DNA from 3 places in the Pseudarthrobacter sp. W1I19 genome. Region 3 is predicted to be linked to each of the others. Evidence: riboswitches for the same ligand, from Rfam matches in the RefSeq annotation. Region 3 holds a riboswitch; each other region holds the start of a gene.
What was found. A riboswitch is a leader RNA that binds a small molecule or an ion and turns the genes downstream of it on or off. The one in region 3 is predicted to bind S-adenosylmethionine.
Positions count from the first base shown of each region.

Region 1 (5,442 bases), 1.4 Mb from region 3:
CGGGCGTGGGCAAATCAACCATGGTGAACGCACTGACCGGGGCCGAGCGTGCCACCGGCGGGGTAAACGCCGTGACGGGCCGCGGCCGCCACACGTCGTCGTCAGCCCTGGCGCTGAGGTTATCGGACGCGCCGCCGGGCAGCTGGATCATCGACACCCCGGGCATCCGCTCCTTCGGCCTGGCCCACGTGGACCCGGACCGGATCCTGCGTTCCTTCCCGGACCTCTACCCCGGCATTGAGGACTGCGAGCGGGGCTGCAAGCACACTGCCATGGCTGTGAACTGCGGCCTGGATGCCTGGGTGGCAGGCGGCCATGCCGGGGCCACGGGTGTTGCCCGGCTGGCCTCCCTGCGCAGGCTCCTCGGCACCGATCCCCGCATGGAGGCCCAGGAGGCCAAGGAGCTTGGCAGCGTCAACTGACAGGGCCGATCTCCCAGCAGAACCGCGCGCAGACGGTAGTTTGGAACCATGATCCAACCCGCTTCAAGCTACAACGATGACCTGCGCCTGGCCCATGTGCTGGCCGACTCCGTGGATGACCAGACCATGGGCCGCTTCAAGGCCCTGGACCTCCAGGTGGAGACCAAGCCTGACCTGACGCCGGTCACGGACGCGGACAAGGCCGCCGAAGAAGCCATCCGCGGCCAGTTATCCCGTTCCCGCCCGCGCGACGCCGTGCTGGGTGAGGAGTTCGGCAGCACAGGGCACGGCTCACGCCGCTGGATCATTGATCCCATTGACGGCACCAAGAACTTTGTCCGCGGCGTCCCGGTCTGGGCCACCCTGATCGCCCTGGTGGATGAAGGCGAACCGGTGGTAGGTGTGGTCAGCGCACCGGCCCTGGGCAAACGCTGGTGGGCGGCCAAGGGGATGGGCGCGTACATGGGCCGTTCCCTCGCTGCGGCCACGCGGCTTCGCGTCTCGAACGTCTCCAGGCTCTCCGACGCCTCCCTTTCCTATTCCAGCCTGGGAGGCTGGAAGGAACGCGGCAACCTGGAGAACTTTTTGGGCCTCACCGAGGATGTGTGGCGGACCAGGGCGTTCGGCGACTTCTGGTCCTACTGCATGGTGGCCGAGGGCTCTGTGGACATCGCCTGCGAACCTGAACTGAACCTTTATGACATGGCCGCGCTAGTACCGATCGTGGTGGAAGCCGGCGGGCGCTTCACCTCCCTGGAAGGGGAAGACGGGCCCTTCGGCGGCAACGCCCTGGCCACCAACTCCATCCTGCACTCGGAGGTACTCCGCAGGTTGAACCCGGAGCTGGACGACCTCCTGTAACAGAAGACCATCGAAGAATCAGCGGCGGGCGCCTCCTTGGGGAGGTGCCCGCCGTCGTTTCTTCGGCAAAAGAAGCTCTTTCCGGCCGCGCGTAACAAAGCGCTTAACAATCGTCCCGACTTAAAACCTCCCAACCCGATGTTCTACGCTCTTAACCAGGTCACGAGTGCCAGCGCGAAACCCCGGTTTGCTGGCCGGCAACCCTCCAACCGCGGTGGGGTGCCCCGGGTGACGACCAGGCCGGTCCGGAGCGGATGCGGCAAGCGCGGATTCCCGGGAGCGGGAGTCCTTTTGAAGTGAGGTCTTTCGTGACAACTGCCACCGTCTCCCCCAACGCAACGTTCGAAGCTGCCGGATCTGAAACAGCACAGGCCGGAACCACCTTTGATGCCCGCCGCGCCGCTGCCGGCCCTCCGCTCGCTGCCGTCACCGGCGCAGAAATCCAGGCGCCGCTGATCCACGGCGGCCACATCCGCTACGCCAACCTTGACTATGGGGCCTCGGCTCCGGCCCTCTCCGTGGTCTCGGCGTACCTCAACGAGATCCTGCCGTTCTATGCCAGCGTCCACCGCGGCGCCGGTTATGCATCACAGATCAGCACCTCCGTCTACGAAAACGCGCGAAACATCGTCCGCGACTTCGTGGGCGGCCGCCCGGATGACTCCGTAATCTTCACGCGGAACACCACGGATTCGCTGAACCTGCTGGCCGGCTGCCTGCCAGAAACAGACGGACGGCCTGACGGCGACGTCCTCTACCTGGACATCGAGCACCACGCCAACCTGCTGCCGTGGCAGGGCGTCCCGCACCGCAGCATCGTTGCCGCCGACACCATCGCCGGCACCATCGACGCCGTCCGCGCGGAGCTGGAGCAGGGCGGCGTGAGCCTGCTCGCCGTCACCGGCGCGTCCAATGTCACCGGCGAGATCCTTCCCGTCCGGGCCCTGGCTGCGCTTGCCCATGACCACGGCGCACGGATCGTGGTGGACGCCGCCCAGCTGGCACCGCACCGCCGCGTGGACATTGCAGCGGACGGCATCGACTACCTCGCCTTTTCCGGCCACAAGCTGTACGCACCGTTCGGCGCCGGCGTGCTGGTGGGCCCGACCGACTGGCTGGATGCCGGAACGCCGCACCTTGCCGGGGGCGGCGCCGTCAAGGAAGCAAGGCTCGACGGCGTCAGCTGGGCCACCGGCCCGGCCCGCCATGAGGGCGGCTCCCCTAACGTCCTGGGCGCCGCCACGCTGGCGCGCGCAACCCAGGTGATCGCCGGGCTCGACCAGGAACAGTGGCATGCGCACGAAGCGGCCATCCGCTCTTTCCTGGTGGAAGGCCTGCAGCAGATCGACGGCGTCACCGTCCACCAGATTTTCAAGGATACCAACCCGGATACGGACACCATCGGCGTGGTCAACTTCTCGGTGGAAGGCTACGACGCTGGCCTGGTGGCCGCCTACCTGTCCGCCGAACACGGCGTGGGCCTGCGCGACGGACGTTTTTGCGCCCACCCGCTGTTGAAGCGCCTGGGTTTGCCCTCCGGCTCCCTGCGCGCCAGCTTCGGCGTCGGCTCCCGCCTGGAAGACGCCGAACGCCTCCTTGCCGGCATCGCGGCGCTGCGTAACGACGGGCTGGGCTGGGACTACGTGGTGGACGCCGGACGTTGGGTTCCCGCAAACGACACGCGGACCTACCCGCACTGGGCTCCCAACACCCCCGGGACCGCGGGTGCCGCTCCCTGCATCGACGACTAAGCACTTGCGGTAAATTCGGAGGATACCCAAAGGGCATCAATCGAAGGAGGGCCACAGGTGGTACGGGGTGGCCCCAAACTTGACCACGGACGGCGGCGGGAGCTCGGCCAGAGCTTCCAGGACGGCGGCAGGCACTACCAGCAGGTCCGGCCGGGTTACCCGGAAGAATCCGCACAATGGCTGGTCCCCGCTGGAGCCCGCGATGCCCTTGACGCCGGGGCCGGTACCGGGAAGTTCACCGAACTCCTACTCGGCATGGGCCTGTCAGTCACCGCCGTGGACCCTTCCGAGGACATGCTCGAACAGTTGCGGGCGCACTATCCTGACGTCACAGCTGTCCGGGCCACCGCGGAGGCGACTGGACTGCCCGCGGCAGCGTTCGACGTCGTCAGCGTTGCCCAGGCCTGGCACTGGTGCGATGCCCTCGCGGCCAGCACCGAACTGGCACGCGTCCTGCGTCCGCACGGAACCCTGGGCCTGATCTGGAACCAGCTGGACACCTCGGTTCCCTGGGTTCACCGGCTTTCGCGGATCATGCATGCCGGAGACGTTTACAAGCCGGATTTCCGGCCGCAGGTGGGGCCGGAGTTCCGCGGTCTTGAGGGCCACGTAACGCATTGGCAGGACAGTGTCACCACTATCGACCTCGTGGAGCTGACGAAGTCGCGGAGCTATTACCTGCGGGCCGGTGAGACCACCCGCGCAAAAGTGCTGGCCAACCTCGACTGGTATCTGCACCAGCACTTGGGCCACAGCCTGGATGAAGAGCTCGAACTGCCCTATCTCACGCTCACCTGGCGGGCCAGCAAAGCATAACCGCCGGCGGTGAACGGGTAGGCTTGGTGCTGTGAAGACCAGCGCGCCCTCCTCCTCCATCGAGGATTACGTCAAGGTCATCTACTCGTTCACCGAATGGCAGGACAAGCCCATCACGTCCTCCCAGCTGGCCCAGCGCCTCGGGGTGGCCAACTCTTCGGTATCCGAAATGGTGCGCAAGCTGAAGGACCAGGGGCTGGTGGACCACAAACCCTACAGCGCCATCACCCTCACGGACCAGGGTGTCCGGCTGGCGCTTGCCATGGTGCGCCGCCACCGCCTGATCGAGACCTACCTGGTCCAGCAGCTGGGCTACAAGTGGGACGAGGTCCACGACGAAGCCGAACTGCTGGAGCACGCCGTCTCTGACACCTTCATTGAGCGTGTGGCAGCCATACTCGGTGACCCGCAGCGCGATCCCCATGGGGACCCGATCCCCACCGCCGAAGGCACAGTCCGGATGCCCCGCGCACACCTGCTGGGTGAGCTGGACCAGGGGCACACCGGCAGGATCACCCGCATCAGCGACGAAAACCCGGACCTGCTCCGCTACCTCTCCGCCGAGGAAATAGACCTCGACGCCGAAGTGGAGGTGGTGGGCCGCAAGCCGTTCGGCGGGGCGCTGGTGGTGCGAATCCGGAACTCGGGCAGGACCAGGGACTATGACCTGGCCGACGAAATTACCTCCGCACTGTGGGTGCACAGCGACCATCCCCACCCCGGCTGCCTGCTCGGGGACCCCTGAGTGAAGCCTGGCGGCGTGCCGGCGGCGGGTGCCTGGTTTGCTGTTGCTGTTGGGGGCCTGATCGGTACTGAGCTCCGCTTTGGGCTGGGACTTCTCTTTCCGGATCTTCCGGGGTCGGTGCCGTGGGCCACGCTGTGGATCAACGTTGGTGGAAGCTTTGTTCTGGCGTTGCTGACCACGGTGTGGATGGCCCGGCCGCACACCGCGTTCTGGCTTCGCGCCGGCCTGGGCCCGGGCCTCCTGGGATCGTTCACCACGTTCTCGGCGGTGGTGTTCGCGGTGGACCAGCTGGCCCGCGCGGGCTCCCACTTTACGTGGATTGCCTACCTGGTGCTGTCACTGGTGCTGGGGCTGGCAGCGGCCGGTACGGGGTGGCGGTCCGGAAAGGTTGTGGCGGGCTGGCTGGACGGGCGCGACGGCGGCCGGGTGAGTGGGCGGCCATGATGACTGCTGCCCTCGTAGGGGTGTTTGGGGTTGCCGGTGCGCTGCTCCGTTTTGGTGTGGACAGCTGGTTCGCGCACCACACGGCATTCCGGGCTGCCCGCGGGCTTGAAACGCATGGCTCGCGACCCCCCGGCGCTGGTGCCCGCGGCCCCGGGCGCAGGGAGCGGCTGCACTGGCCGTGGGCCACGCTCCTGGTGAACGTCGTGGGGTGCTTCATCATCGGCGCCGCCCATGCGGTCACCCTCAAGCTGGGGCTGGCCCCGGAATGGCAGCCCGCACTTGCCACCGGACTGGCAGGCGGCCTCACCACCTTCAGTTCCTGGACCACGGCAACTGTCCGCCTGCTGACAGAAGCACGGTTCGGTGCCGCGGCGTTGAACCTGGCCGGCAATCTGGTTCTTGG
Region 1 covers NZ_JAUSZR010000001.1:1,474,413-1,479,854, reverse strand. The annotation lists gene QF038_RS06910 (ribosome small subunit-dependent GTPase A) at 1-422, shown strand, start outside; gene hisN (histidinol-phosphatase) at 471-1,283, shown strand; SAM riboswitch class IV at 1,442-1,555, shown strand; gene QF038_RS06900 (aminotransferase class V-fold PLP-dependent enzyme) at 1,592-3,034, shown strand; gene QF038_RS06895 (class I SAM-dependent methyltransferase) at 3,092-3,850, shown strand; gene QF038_RS06890 (metal-dependent transcriptional regulator) at 3,882-4,595, shown strand; gene QF038_RS06885 (CrcB family protein) at 4,596-5,039, shown strand; gene QF038_RS06880 (CrcB family protein) at 5,036-5,442, shown strand, end outside.
Region 1: it holds a riboswitch for S-adenosylmethionine, as region 3 does, so the genes downstream of both, QF038_RS06900 (aminotransferase class V-fold PLP-dependent enzyme) here and QF038_RS13730 (homoserine O-acetyltransferase) in region 3, are expected to answer to the same signal.

Region 2 (5,442 bases), 2.8 Mb from region 3:
CGAAGCCCACCGTTTCCTGCGTCAACAGCTGGAACAGCGACGTCATGCCCAGGTGGTTCACCACCACAAACACAATGGCCATGCCGCGCAGCAGGTCCACCCGGGAATCCCGTTTTGAAGGATCCGAGTATCTCCAGGCAGTCGCCGTGTTCACCCTGCGGGGGACCTGCCACAACGCCACCAGGAGGATGATCAGTGCCGCAGCCACAGTCCAGGCGCCGGCGCCCGTGAGGGTGTTGGCGCGGACGTATCCGCTGCCGGCGGCGACCTGGGTGACGGGGCCGGTAACCATGGGGGAAGCCTCGAGCCGGTCCCGGGCGGCGGCCGCAACGGCGGGGTTTCCGGTGAGCAGCCAGTCAATGCTTGCCACACCGGTGTCCCTGGTGCTTGTCCGCTCGTCCCAGACCACGGCCGCCGTTTTGGCGAAGTCCGTGGAGGTGGCCGCACCCAGGACCTGGTCCCACCAGGCCACTTTGATGTCCACATCCGAGGCGCCGCCGGAGGCCGGGCTGTAAAACGCAGCGGTCTGCAGGACGAACGGCTTGTCCTTTCCTGCCGCATATGTGCCGTAGAAGTTTTCCCCGCCGGAGGTTGTCAGCATTCCCTGGAGTTCGTTCGGCTGCGGCACCGTGTTGACGGACGCCCCGCCGGCAGTGTCATCGTGGAACGCGGTCAGGCCCACCCAGTCCACGGCATCGTCCCCGGGGTAATAAGGGGCATACGCCGCATCCGAACCGTTCCACACACCGTCGCGGTTGGTATCGAGGAGGGCGAAACCCTCGCTGCCCGGCGCAGGGGCGTTCCGGTTCCGGTCATAGGGGTAGTCCTTGCCCAGGTACGGCTCCCACACCATCGACGTACCGCCAGGATCCTCGAAGGCCTCCGCGACGGCCCGGAAGGCGGACCGGTATGCGGCAGGCTGCTGGCCCCACTCCACCCAGCTGGCATTCATATCGGGGGCAAAGCGGATCATCACCTGGCCTTTGAAGTTCGCAGTCAGCTTCCGTACCTCAGCAGCAAACGATGCGGCGGCCTCAGCATTGACCCGCTCCAGGGCAATGCTGGGCTTCACCGTAAGCATGGCGTGGGCGCCCTGCATCCCCGATTGCTCCAGGAAGCCCCTGATGTTTTCTCCTTCCGATGCGCGGAAGGGCAGGGCGATGTCGTGCCCGAAAAGCGCCGGGGATGCACCCAGCCTGTCCGTAAAGCCCGCCGCCGTGTCCTCGCCCCATTCGAGGACCGCGCCCAGAAGCGGCTTACCCTCGTCCGGGACGGTGTCTGCAGCACGGGCGGACCCTGCGGGCAGTATCACTGCCAGGACGGCAATCAGCATCGCGGCAAGAAGGGCAGTTACGGCGCGGAGAAGGGAATGTCGGGTGAGTTGCCGGCGACGATGTGGCAGACGGCCGTGTCCTAAAAGGTGTTGCAGTGCGGCGGCTGTTGGCGTGCTGATGAGGACCCCCAGGAACTTTGCTCCGACTGCCGGGGCGGCGCCCCACAAGAACCCTATCTGCCTGGAAAGCAGCCACGGGCGCCAGGTGCCCGGAGCCGCCCGTGGCGACTCCCGCCGTCGTACGTTCCGGGAACCGCCCGCCAGTGCGCACCCAACTTGCTCCAGCAGCGCTTCGGTTACGGAACATGACGACGACGGCGGTGCGGGGCCACGTGCCAAGTGTTACGTTTTTGGGGAGTAATGAGTACCGGCGCCAAGCCCTGACTGGCCGGTCGGCAACCCTCCTTCCGCGGCGGGGTGCCTCAGGTGAATACTCGGCATATCGACCGATTCGAGCTGCAAGCGTGAGAGAAGGAGATCCGTCATGTCAGACGCACCTGCCAACGAAGAAAAACTGGCCTACCGCCTTATCACGGGGCCTGATGACAGATCCTTCTGTGAGCGGATTTCCGCCGCCCTGGCCGAGGGCTATGTGCTGCACGGAAGCCCCGCCGTCACGTTCAACGGCAGCACCGCCATCGTGGCGCAGGCCGTCGTCCTGCCGGCAGCGATTGCTTCCGCTGATGCCGCGGTGGCCACTGCCGTGGACGAGCTTGAACTGTCCGGCGAAGACCTCGAGTTCGCAGGCGAGGGCCACGCATGAGCTACGCAGGGGACCTCACCCCCCAGGAAGCCTGGGACAAACTGCAGCAGGGTGCCATCCTGGTGGACGTCCGCACCGAGGGTGAGTGGGCCCACATCGGCATCCCGGACACCAAAGCCACGGACAACGATCCGCTGTTCATCCAGTGGACCTTCCCGGGCGGCATCCCCAACCCCGATTTCCTGAAGGACCTGAGCCTGCAGGCCCCCGAGGATGCTTCCACCGAGCTGCTGTTCCTGTGCCGCTCCGGCCAGCGGTCCATCGCTGCCGCCATCGCCGCCACACAGGCCGGCTTCACCTCCTACAACGTCCTGGAGGGCTTCGAAGGTGAGCCGGACCGCTACGGCGAACGCACCGTTAACGGCTGGAAAAACCGCGGCTTGCCAACAAACCTGGGAAAGAACTAAGTGACCTTCAACGAAGACGCCGCCGGCTGGAGCCCTGACACCCAGGCCGTCCGCGGCGGACTGGACCGCACCAACTTCCAGGAAACCAGCGAGGCGGTGTTCCTGAACTCCGGCTTCGTCTACGAATCCGCCGCCGCTGCCGAGCGGGCCTTCACGGGCGAGGACGAGCGCTTTGTCTACTCCCGCTACGGCAACCCCTCCGTGGCCACGTTCCAGGAGCGGCTCCGCCTGCTCGAAGGAACCGAGGCGTGCTTTGCGACGGCGTCCGGCATGTCCGCCGTTTTCACCGCCTTGGGTGCCCTGCTGGCTGCCGGCGACCGCGTGGTTGCCGCCCGCTCGCTCTTTGGCTCCTGCTTTGTGATCCTCAACGAGATCCTGCCCCGGTGGGGCGTGGAGACTGTCTTTGTGGACGGCCCGGATCTCGACCAGTGGCGCGAAGCCCTGTCCCAGCCCACCACCGCAGTGTTTTTCGAGTCCCCGTCCAACCCCATGCAGGAGATCGTGGACATCGCCACGGTCAGCGAACTCGCACATGCGGCGGGCGCCACCGTGGTGGTCGACAACGTTTTTGCCACTCCCCTGCTGCAGCGCTGCGGCCAGTTGGGCGCCGACGTCATTGTCTACTCAGGTACCAAGCACATCGACGGCCAGGGCCGGGTGCTGGGCGGCGCGATCCTGGGCACCAAGGAATTCATCGAAGGTCCGGTCAAGCAGCTCATGCGCCATACCGGCCCGTCGCTGTCCGCCTTCAACGCCTGGGTCCTCACCAAAGGCCTCGAGACCATGGCCCTGCGCGTGAACCACTCCTCCGCTTCCGCTCTCCGGATCGCCGAGTGGCTGGAGCAGCAGCCTGCCGTGAGCTGGGTGAAGTACCCGCTCCTGAAGTCTCACCCGCAGTACGAACTCGCCGCCAAGCAGATGAAGGCCGGCGGAACCGTGCTCACCTTGGAACTTGCACCCTCCGGCGGACGCTCCGGCAAGGAAGCCGCCTTTGCACTGCTGGACGCCTTGCGGATCATTGACATCTCCAACAACCTGGGCGATTCCAAGTCCCTCATTACGCATCCGGCCACCACCACGCACCGCGCCATGGGGCCGGAGGGCCGCGCTGCCATCGGGCTCAGCGACGGAGTTGTGCGGCTCTCCGTGGGGCTCGAGGACGTGGACGATCTCATCGGTGATTTGGAACAGGCACTCAAGCAGATCTAGCGCTGATGGCGCTCCGCTCCGGCACTGGGACGGGGCACCGCGTCCGGACACCGCTCCGGGCCCCTCGCTGGATTGCGTTGAACCGCCCATGCCGGGAATCTGCGCCGCGTAGGGGCTTCAGAAGTTCCCTACAGAAAGGTTGACGGCAACCTCGTCGCCTTCGCCGATCTTGGCTTTGTTCCTGATGTCCTTTTTGACGGGCAGCAGGTAGGAGCTGCTTTTGTTGTCCCGGAAAAGGGAAGTCTGCCACGAGTGTCCGCCGATCTCGGCGGTGACTTTGATGGAGCCGAACGCCTTGCTGGCCCCTGCCATTAGAACGCGGACGTCGTCCGCCACCTCTGCAGGAAGGGTCAGGAAATGCCAACCGGCCTCGCCCGGATACAGCCAGAGTTCGGCTTTGAAGGAATACGACGGCGTCACGCGCCGAGTATGGCACGTTTAGGCCCGGCGTTTAATGCGGTCAGAAACTAATCGCTCAGAAAAAAGCTTCCAGGATTTTCCAGCGGTCAGCCTACCGCCCCTCAAATTGTCGGACCCCCGTTAGAAGATATTGGCATGGGAAACGGCGAAAGCAGGGCAGCAGCGATGGAGGGCATTCAGGCCTCCACTGCCCGGCTCGATGCGCTGTTCCTCGAAGATCACCAGCTGGAAAGTGACGCCGGCGCCGGTGGCGGCGCTGTTGTGGATGTGTTGCAGCGGCAGTATGAGATCCGGCTGGAGCGGATGGCGGTAACGAAGCAGCTGGAAGCCCAGATCGCCGCCGTCAAAGCCCGGGACGCATCCGAGGCCATCGAGATCCAGCACGCGATGATCCCGCCGGAAGCGCCCGTGCACGAACGGACCTACGCCGAGATGTCCGCGGTCGAGGAAATCGCCGGGGTCCTGACCGTCAGCTCCCCCGCCGCCGGAGCACTCATCACCCAATCCCGGCAACTCACCGCCCTGCCGCCGGCCATGGACGCCCTCTCCGCCGGGACCATCTCCTGGATGCACGCCAAAATCATCGCCGACGAAACCGAAGGCCTCAGCCCCACGGGAGCGGCCGCCCTCGTGGCCCATGTCCTGAACCCTCACCCGGCCCGGGGAGCCGCCGCCGGCGAACTCGTACCCTCACGCTTCCGGACCAGAGTCCGTAACTGGCGCGAACGCCACCACCCCGAATCCCTCGAAAAACGCCACACCAAAAGTGCCGCCGACCGGCGGATGGAATACACCCCGGACCGCGACGGCATGGCCTGGCTCTCCCTCTACGTCCCGGCGGACCAGGCCTCAGCCATCTGGAACCGCACCACCGCCCTCGCCCGCGGCCTCCAAGGCCCCGACGAACCCCGCACCATCACCCAACTCCGCCCCGACATCGCCGCCAGCCTGCTCCTCCGCGCAGGAACCGCAATTCACCCCGGCCCGGAAACCAGCACACAAGAAAGCAACACAGGACAAAGCGGCGCGGGACAAGGCAAGCCGCGTGAAACCCACGCAGGTGCCGGCTTGGGCAACGTCCCGGCACCCAAGGTGGACGTCCTGGTGACCGTGCCGGTACTCGCCCTATTCGACATCACGGACGAACCGGCAAACCTGGACGGCCACGGTCCAATCCCCGCCTCGATGGCTCGAAAACTCGTCGCCGACGGTGCCAGCTCCTTCTACCGGGTGCTCGTGGATCCCCGGGACGGGGCACCGCTGGAAATCGGACGCACCAGCTACCGGCTCACCAAAGCCATGAAAAAGGC
Region 2 covers NZ_JAUSZR010000001.1:127,108-132,549, reverse strand. The annotation lists gene opgC (OpgC domain-containing protein) at 1-1,333, opposite strand, end outside; SAM riboswitch class IV at 1,690-1,804, shown strand; gene QF038_RS00580 (DUF1737 domain-containing protein) at 1,818-2,096, shown strand; gene QF038_RS00575 (rhodanese-like domain-containing protein) at 2,093-2,503, shown strand; gene QF038_RS00570 (O-succinylhomoserine sulfhydrylase) at 2,504-3,712, shown strand; gene QF038_RS00565 (DUF1905 domain-containing protein) at 3,830-4,132, opposite strand; gene QF038_RS00560 (HNH endonuclease signature motif containing protein) at 4,268-5,442, shown strand, end outside.
Region 2: it holds a riboswitch for S-adenosylmethionine, as region 3 does, so the genes downstream of both, QF038_RS00580 (DUF1737 domain-containing protein) here and QF038_RS13730 (homoserine O-acetyltransferase) in region 3, are expected to answer to the same signal.

Region 3 (5,442 bases):
CGGCCAGGAACCGGACAGCGCCACCGGCGCCCGCGCCCTCCCCATCTACCAGACCACGTCCTTTGTGTTCCCGAGCGCGGAAAGTGCGGCCAACCGCTTCGCCCTGGCCGAACTGGCTCCCATCTACACCAGGATCGGCAATCCCACACAGGAGGCCGTGGAACAGCGGATCGCCAGCCTTGAGGGCGGCCTGGGAGCCCTGCTGCTCAGCTCCGGGCAGGCCGCAGAAACATTCGCCATCCTGAACATCGCCGAAGCCGGAGACCACATCGTGGCCAGCCCCAGCCTCTACGGCGGCACCTACAACCTCTTCGCGCATACGCTGAAGAAGTTCGGCATCTCGGTCACCTTTGTGGCGGACCCGGACAACCTGGACCAGTGGCGCGACGCGGTGCAGCCCAACACCAAACTCTTCTTCGGTGAGGTGGTTTCCAACCCGCGGCAGGACGTCCTGGACATTGAAGGCGTGTCCCAGGTTGCACACGAGGCCGGCGTGCCCCTCATCGTGGACAACACCTTGTCCACCCCGTACCTGATCCGCCCGCTCGAATGGGGCGCGGACATCGTGGTGCACTCGGCCACCAAGTACCTGGGCGGCCATGGGTCCGCCATTGCCGGAGTGATTGTGGACTCGGGGAAGTTCGATTTTGGTAATGACCCGGAGAAGTTCCCTGGTTTCAACACCCCGGACCCCACCTACAACGGGCTGGTCTACGCCCGCGACCTCGGCGCCGATGGAGCGCTGGGCGCCAACCTGTCCTACATCCTCAAGGCCCGGGTCCAGCTCCTGCGCGACCTGGGCTCGGCGGTGTCGCCCTTCAACGCGTTCCTGATCGCCCAGGGACTTGAGACCCTGAGCCTGCGGGTGGAACGGCACGTGGCCAATGCCACCGAAGTGGCGCGCTGGCTGGAAGGAAGGGACGACGTCAAATCCGTCGCCTACGCGGGCCTGCCCTCCAGCCCCTGGTACGAGCGGGGCCGCAAGTACGGACCCAAGGGGACCGGGGCCATCGTCTCGTTCAATCTGGCCGGCGGGGCCGAGGCGGGCAAGCGCTTCGTGGACGCCCTGGAACTGCACTCCCATGTTGCCAACATCGGCGACGTCCGCTCCCTGGTGATCCATCCGGCGTCGACCACCCACAGCCAGCTCTCGCCGGAACAGCAGGAAGTAGCCGGCGTCACCCCCGGCCTGGTTCGGCTTTCCGTGGGAATCGAGCATATCGATGACATCCTCGCTGACCTCGAAGCCGGCTTCCGTGCCGCCAAGGAGGCCAGCGGCGCCTGACCACGGGCACCAGCGTCGCCTGATGAGGGGCACCAGCGGCAAGCCGGGAAGTCACAACCAGTCACACTCTTGGCGGCAGGCGGGGGCTGTTTCGTACACTCAATGCAGGTCATGAGTGCCAGTGACAGCCCCGGCTTGCTGGCCGGCAACCCTCCTTCCGCGGTGGGGTGCCCCGGGTGAAGACCTGGCCTGCCGGTCAGACGACGGCAGGCAAGCGCGTAGAAGAGGTCTTGCCATGACGGTTACCGTCACCCGTACCACCGTTCCCGAACACGGGATTGTCCGCTATGCCTCCATTGGCGATCTAAAGCTGGAAGCCGGCGGCTACCTGCCGGATGTCACCTTGGCCTACGAAACCTGGGGCACGCTCAACGCGGACGGCAGCAACGCTGTCCTGATCGAGCACGCGCTCACCGGCAGCACGCACGTGACCCGCGGCGACACCAACGAAGAAGGCTGGTGGGAGCAGCTTGCAGGCCCCGGCGCTCCGGTGGACACCGACCGGTTTTTCGTCGTCTCAATCAACATTGTGGGCGGCTGTTACGGGTCCACCGGCCCGTCCTCGCCCGCACCCGACGGCACGCCGTGGGGCTCCCGGTTCCCGCTGGTGACCCTCCGGGACAGCACCGCGGCGGAGGCCCGGCTGGCGGACCAGCTGGGCATCAGCAGCTGGTTCGCAGTGCTGGGCGGGTCCATGGGCGGCGCGCGGGCCCTGGAATGGGCCGTGACGTATCCGGAACGCGTGCAGCGCTGCGCCGTGATTTCCGTGGGGGCCGCGAGCACCGCCGAACAGATCGCCTTTGCCCAGGCACAGACGCTCGCCATCCGCCAGGATGCCAACTTCAACGGCGGCGACTACTACGGCGGGCCGTCGCCGGAAGAGGGCCTGGCCCTGGCCCGGCGCATAGCCCACATCACATACCGTTCACCCGGGGAGCTGGACGGCCGCTTCGGCCGGACACCCCAGGCCCCGGAATCGCCGCTCCAGGGCGAGCAGCTCGCGGCGCGCGGACGCTACCAGGTGGAGAGCTACCTGGACCATCAGGGCACCAAGCTGGTCCAGCGGTTTGATGCCAACAGCTATATCGCCATTACCGAGGCGCTGATGAGCCACGACGTCTGCCGCGGCCGCGGGCCACTCGAACAAACGTTGTCCCGTGCCGGTGCACGCTTCTTCGTGGCCGCCGTGGATTCGGACCGGCTCTACTTCCCGTCCCAGTCCCTGGAACTGGCCCGCGCACTCCCGGGGGACGTGGACGTCCACTTCATCGAGGCGCCCATCGGACACGACGGTTTCCTCACCGAAATCGGCCAGCTGGGCAACCAGCTCCGGGTGCACTTGGCGGCATAGCCGGACCGCCACCGGCGGGATTGTGCATAAATGCAGATAGCCTCTGCAGGATTCGTCGTTGAGCTCGACGGAATGGCAGACGATACTCATTTGGACCCGGCGGCGCGTGGCCAAAATCACACGTACCCGCCTTAGCCTGTCCAGTGGTGTCGAAGAAGACGCCGAAGGAGTTCATCAATGAGTACGGAAAAGTCCGCCGCACAACGGTCCGGGGAAACCGATGTCAAGGCGTCAGGCCTGCGAAAAGTTGTTGCAGCCTCCATGGCCGGCACCGTCGTGGAGTGGTATGAGTTCTTCCTGTACGCCTCAGCAGCCACTTTGGTGTTCGGGAAGATGTTCTTCCCCAACTCCGGAACCGAGCTGGACGGCATCATTGCCGCATTCGTCACTTACGCCGTGGGCTTCGTTGCCCGGCCTGTAGGCGGCATTGTCTTCGGCCACTTCGGGGACAAGTTCGGCCGGAAGCAGCTCCTGCAGCTGAGCATCATCCTGGTAGGAGTGGCCACCTTCCTGATGGGCTGCCTGCCAGGCTTTGCCCAGATCGGTTACTGGGCTCCGGCGGCGCTGGTGTTCCTTCGCTTCGTCCAGGGCTTCGCCGTGGGTGGCGAATGGGGCGGCGCAGTGCTGCTAGTTGCCGAGCACAGCCCCAACAAGTCGCGTGGCTTCTGGTCCAGCTGGCCGCAATCCGCCGTCCCCATGGGCAACCTGCTCGCCACCGGCGTGCTGTTCATCCTGTCCTCCACCCTTTCGCAGGAGGCGTTCCTCGGCTGGGGCTGGCGCGTGGCCTTCTGGCTCTCGGCAGTGATCGTCGTCATCGGCTATTACATCCGCACCAAGGTTCAGGATGCCCCCATCTTCCTGGAGGCCCGGAGGGAGGTCACGGAAGAGAAAAAGGGTTACGGCGTGGCCGAGGTTTTCCGCCGTTACCCAAGGGGTGTCTTCACCGCCATGGGCCTGCGTTTTGCCGAGAACATCCTCTATTACCTCGTGGTGACTTTCTCTATCACCTACCTGAAGGTCGTTGTCCAGACCGACACGTCCCGCATCCTGCTGCTGCTGCTCGTGGCCCACTTCATTCACTTCTGCGCTGTCCCGCTTGTTGGCAAAATGTCTGACGCCTTCGGCCGCCGCCCGGTCTACATGGCAGGTGCCGTCCTGGGCGGAACGTGGGGCTTCTTCGCGTTCCCCATGATGGACACCGCCAACGACCTCGTCATCCTGGCCGCCATCACCATCGGCCTGCTGTTCCACGCACTCATGTACGCCGGGCAGCCGTCCATCATGGCTGAAATGTTCCCCACCAGGATGCGGTATTCGGGCGTTTCGCTGGGCTATCAGGTGACCTCGATCGTGGCCGGTTCGCTGGCACCGATCATCGCCAGCTCGCTGCTGGGCAGTTTCAAGTCCTCCACTCCGGTGGCCCTGTACCTGCTGGGTGCCTGCATCGTCACAGCGGTCTCTGTCCTCTTCCTGAGGGAAACCCGCGGAATTTCGCTGCGGGACGTCGATGCCGCGGACGCCCAGGGCACGGCTGACCTTCTGGCAGCCACCAAGAAGTAGTCTTCCCAGAACGGCAAGACGGAAATGGCAGCTGCCCGGACCGCACGTACCGCCGGTCCGGGCAGCTGCCTGTCCCCATTTCAAGGTTAGGAACATCATGCGAGCAGCCGTCCTCTATTCCACCGTTCCCGCCGGCACCAGCTATGGCCAAGCGCAGCCGCTGGTGGTTCAGGAGCTCAGCCGTCCCGAACCCCGGGCCGGCGAGCTGGGCGTCACCGTCGCCTACTCCAGCCTGTGCCACTCAGACCTGTCGGTGGTGGACGGTTCCCGCGTCAGGCCGCTTCCCATGGCGCTGGGGCACGAGGCCGTAGGACGGGTTGCCTCGGTAGGCGAAGGTGTCACGGACGTGTCCGTGGGGGACCACGTGGTCCTCGTTTTCGTCCCCAGTTGCGGTTCCTGCCGTGCGTGCCTTGCGGGGCGGCCCGCCCTGTGCCACCGGGCCGCCGAGGTCAACGGCTCCGGCGACCTTTTGCATGGCGAGGCCCTGCTGCGCACACCCGAGGGGCAGCGGATCAACCACCATCTGGGGGTTTCGGCGTTCGCGGATTATGCGGTGGTGGCCCGTGAATCGGTAGTGGTGATCGACGACGACGTCCCCGACACCATCGCGGCGATGTTTGGTTGCGCCGTGCTCACCGGGATGGGAGCCGTGCTCAACACCGCGGCGGTTCAACCAGGCCAGTCCGTAGCCGTTTTCGGCCTCGGGGCCGTGGGGCTTTCGGCAGTGATGGCGGCGGCGCTCGCCGGCGCCTCAGCGGTGATCGCCATTGACCCCAACACCAGCAAGCATGGGCTCGCCATGAAGTGCGGGGCAACGGCCGTGGGGACTCCCGACGACGCGGCCCGGCTGATCGCGGAGGCTGCAGGTGATGGTGTGGATACGGCCGTAGAGGCTGTGGGCTCAGCCCGGGTCATTGCTTCATGCCTCGAGCACGTGACGCGTGGCGGCGCCGTGGTCTCGGTAGGGCTGCCGCATCCCACGGCGGAATTGACGGTGCCCGCCCTCCAGTTTGCCGGAGCGGGCAAGCGGCTGCTTGGTTCGTACATGGGTGACGCCGTACCGAACCGGGACATCCCCCTCTACCTGGGGTACTGGCGCGAAGGCCGGCTGCCCGTTGAGCTGCTGCACACCGACACCAGGCCCCTTGCCGAGATCAACGAAGGCCTCGACGCACTCGCCGCAGGGCGGGTGGTGAGGCGCCTTTTCCAGGCCTGACAATTGCTGTGGGTGCCAGGACCTAGGCTG
Region 3 covers NZ_JAUSZR010000001.1:2,916,149-2,921,590, reverse strand. The annotation lists gene QF038_RS13735 (bifunctional o-acetylhomoserine/o-acetylserine sulfhydrylase) at 1-1,285, shown strand, start outside; SAM riboswitch class IV at 1,393-1,508, shown strand; gene QF038_RS13730 (homoserine O-acetyltransferase) at 1,521-2,636, shown strand; gene QF038_RS13725 (MFS transporter) at 2,814-4,196, shown strand; gene QF038_RS13720 (alcohol dehydrogenase catalytic domain-containing protein) at 4,294-5,412, shown strand; gene QF038_RS13715 (LysR family transcriptional regulator) at 5,435-5,442, opposite strand, start outside.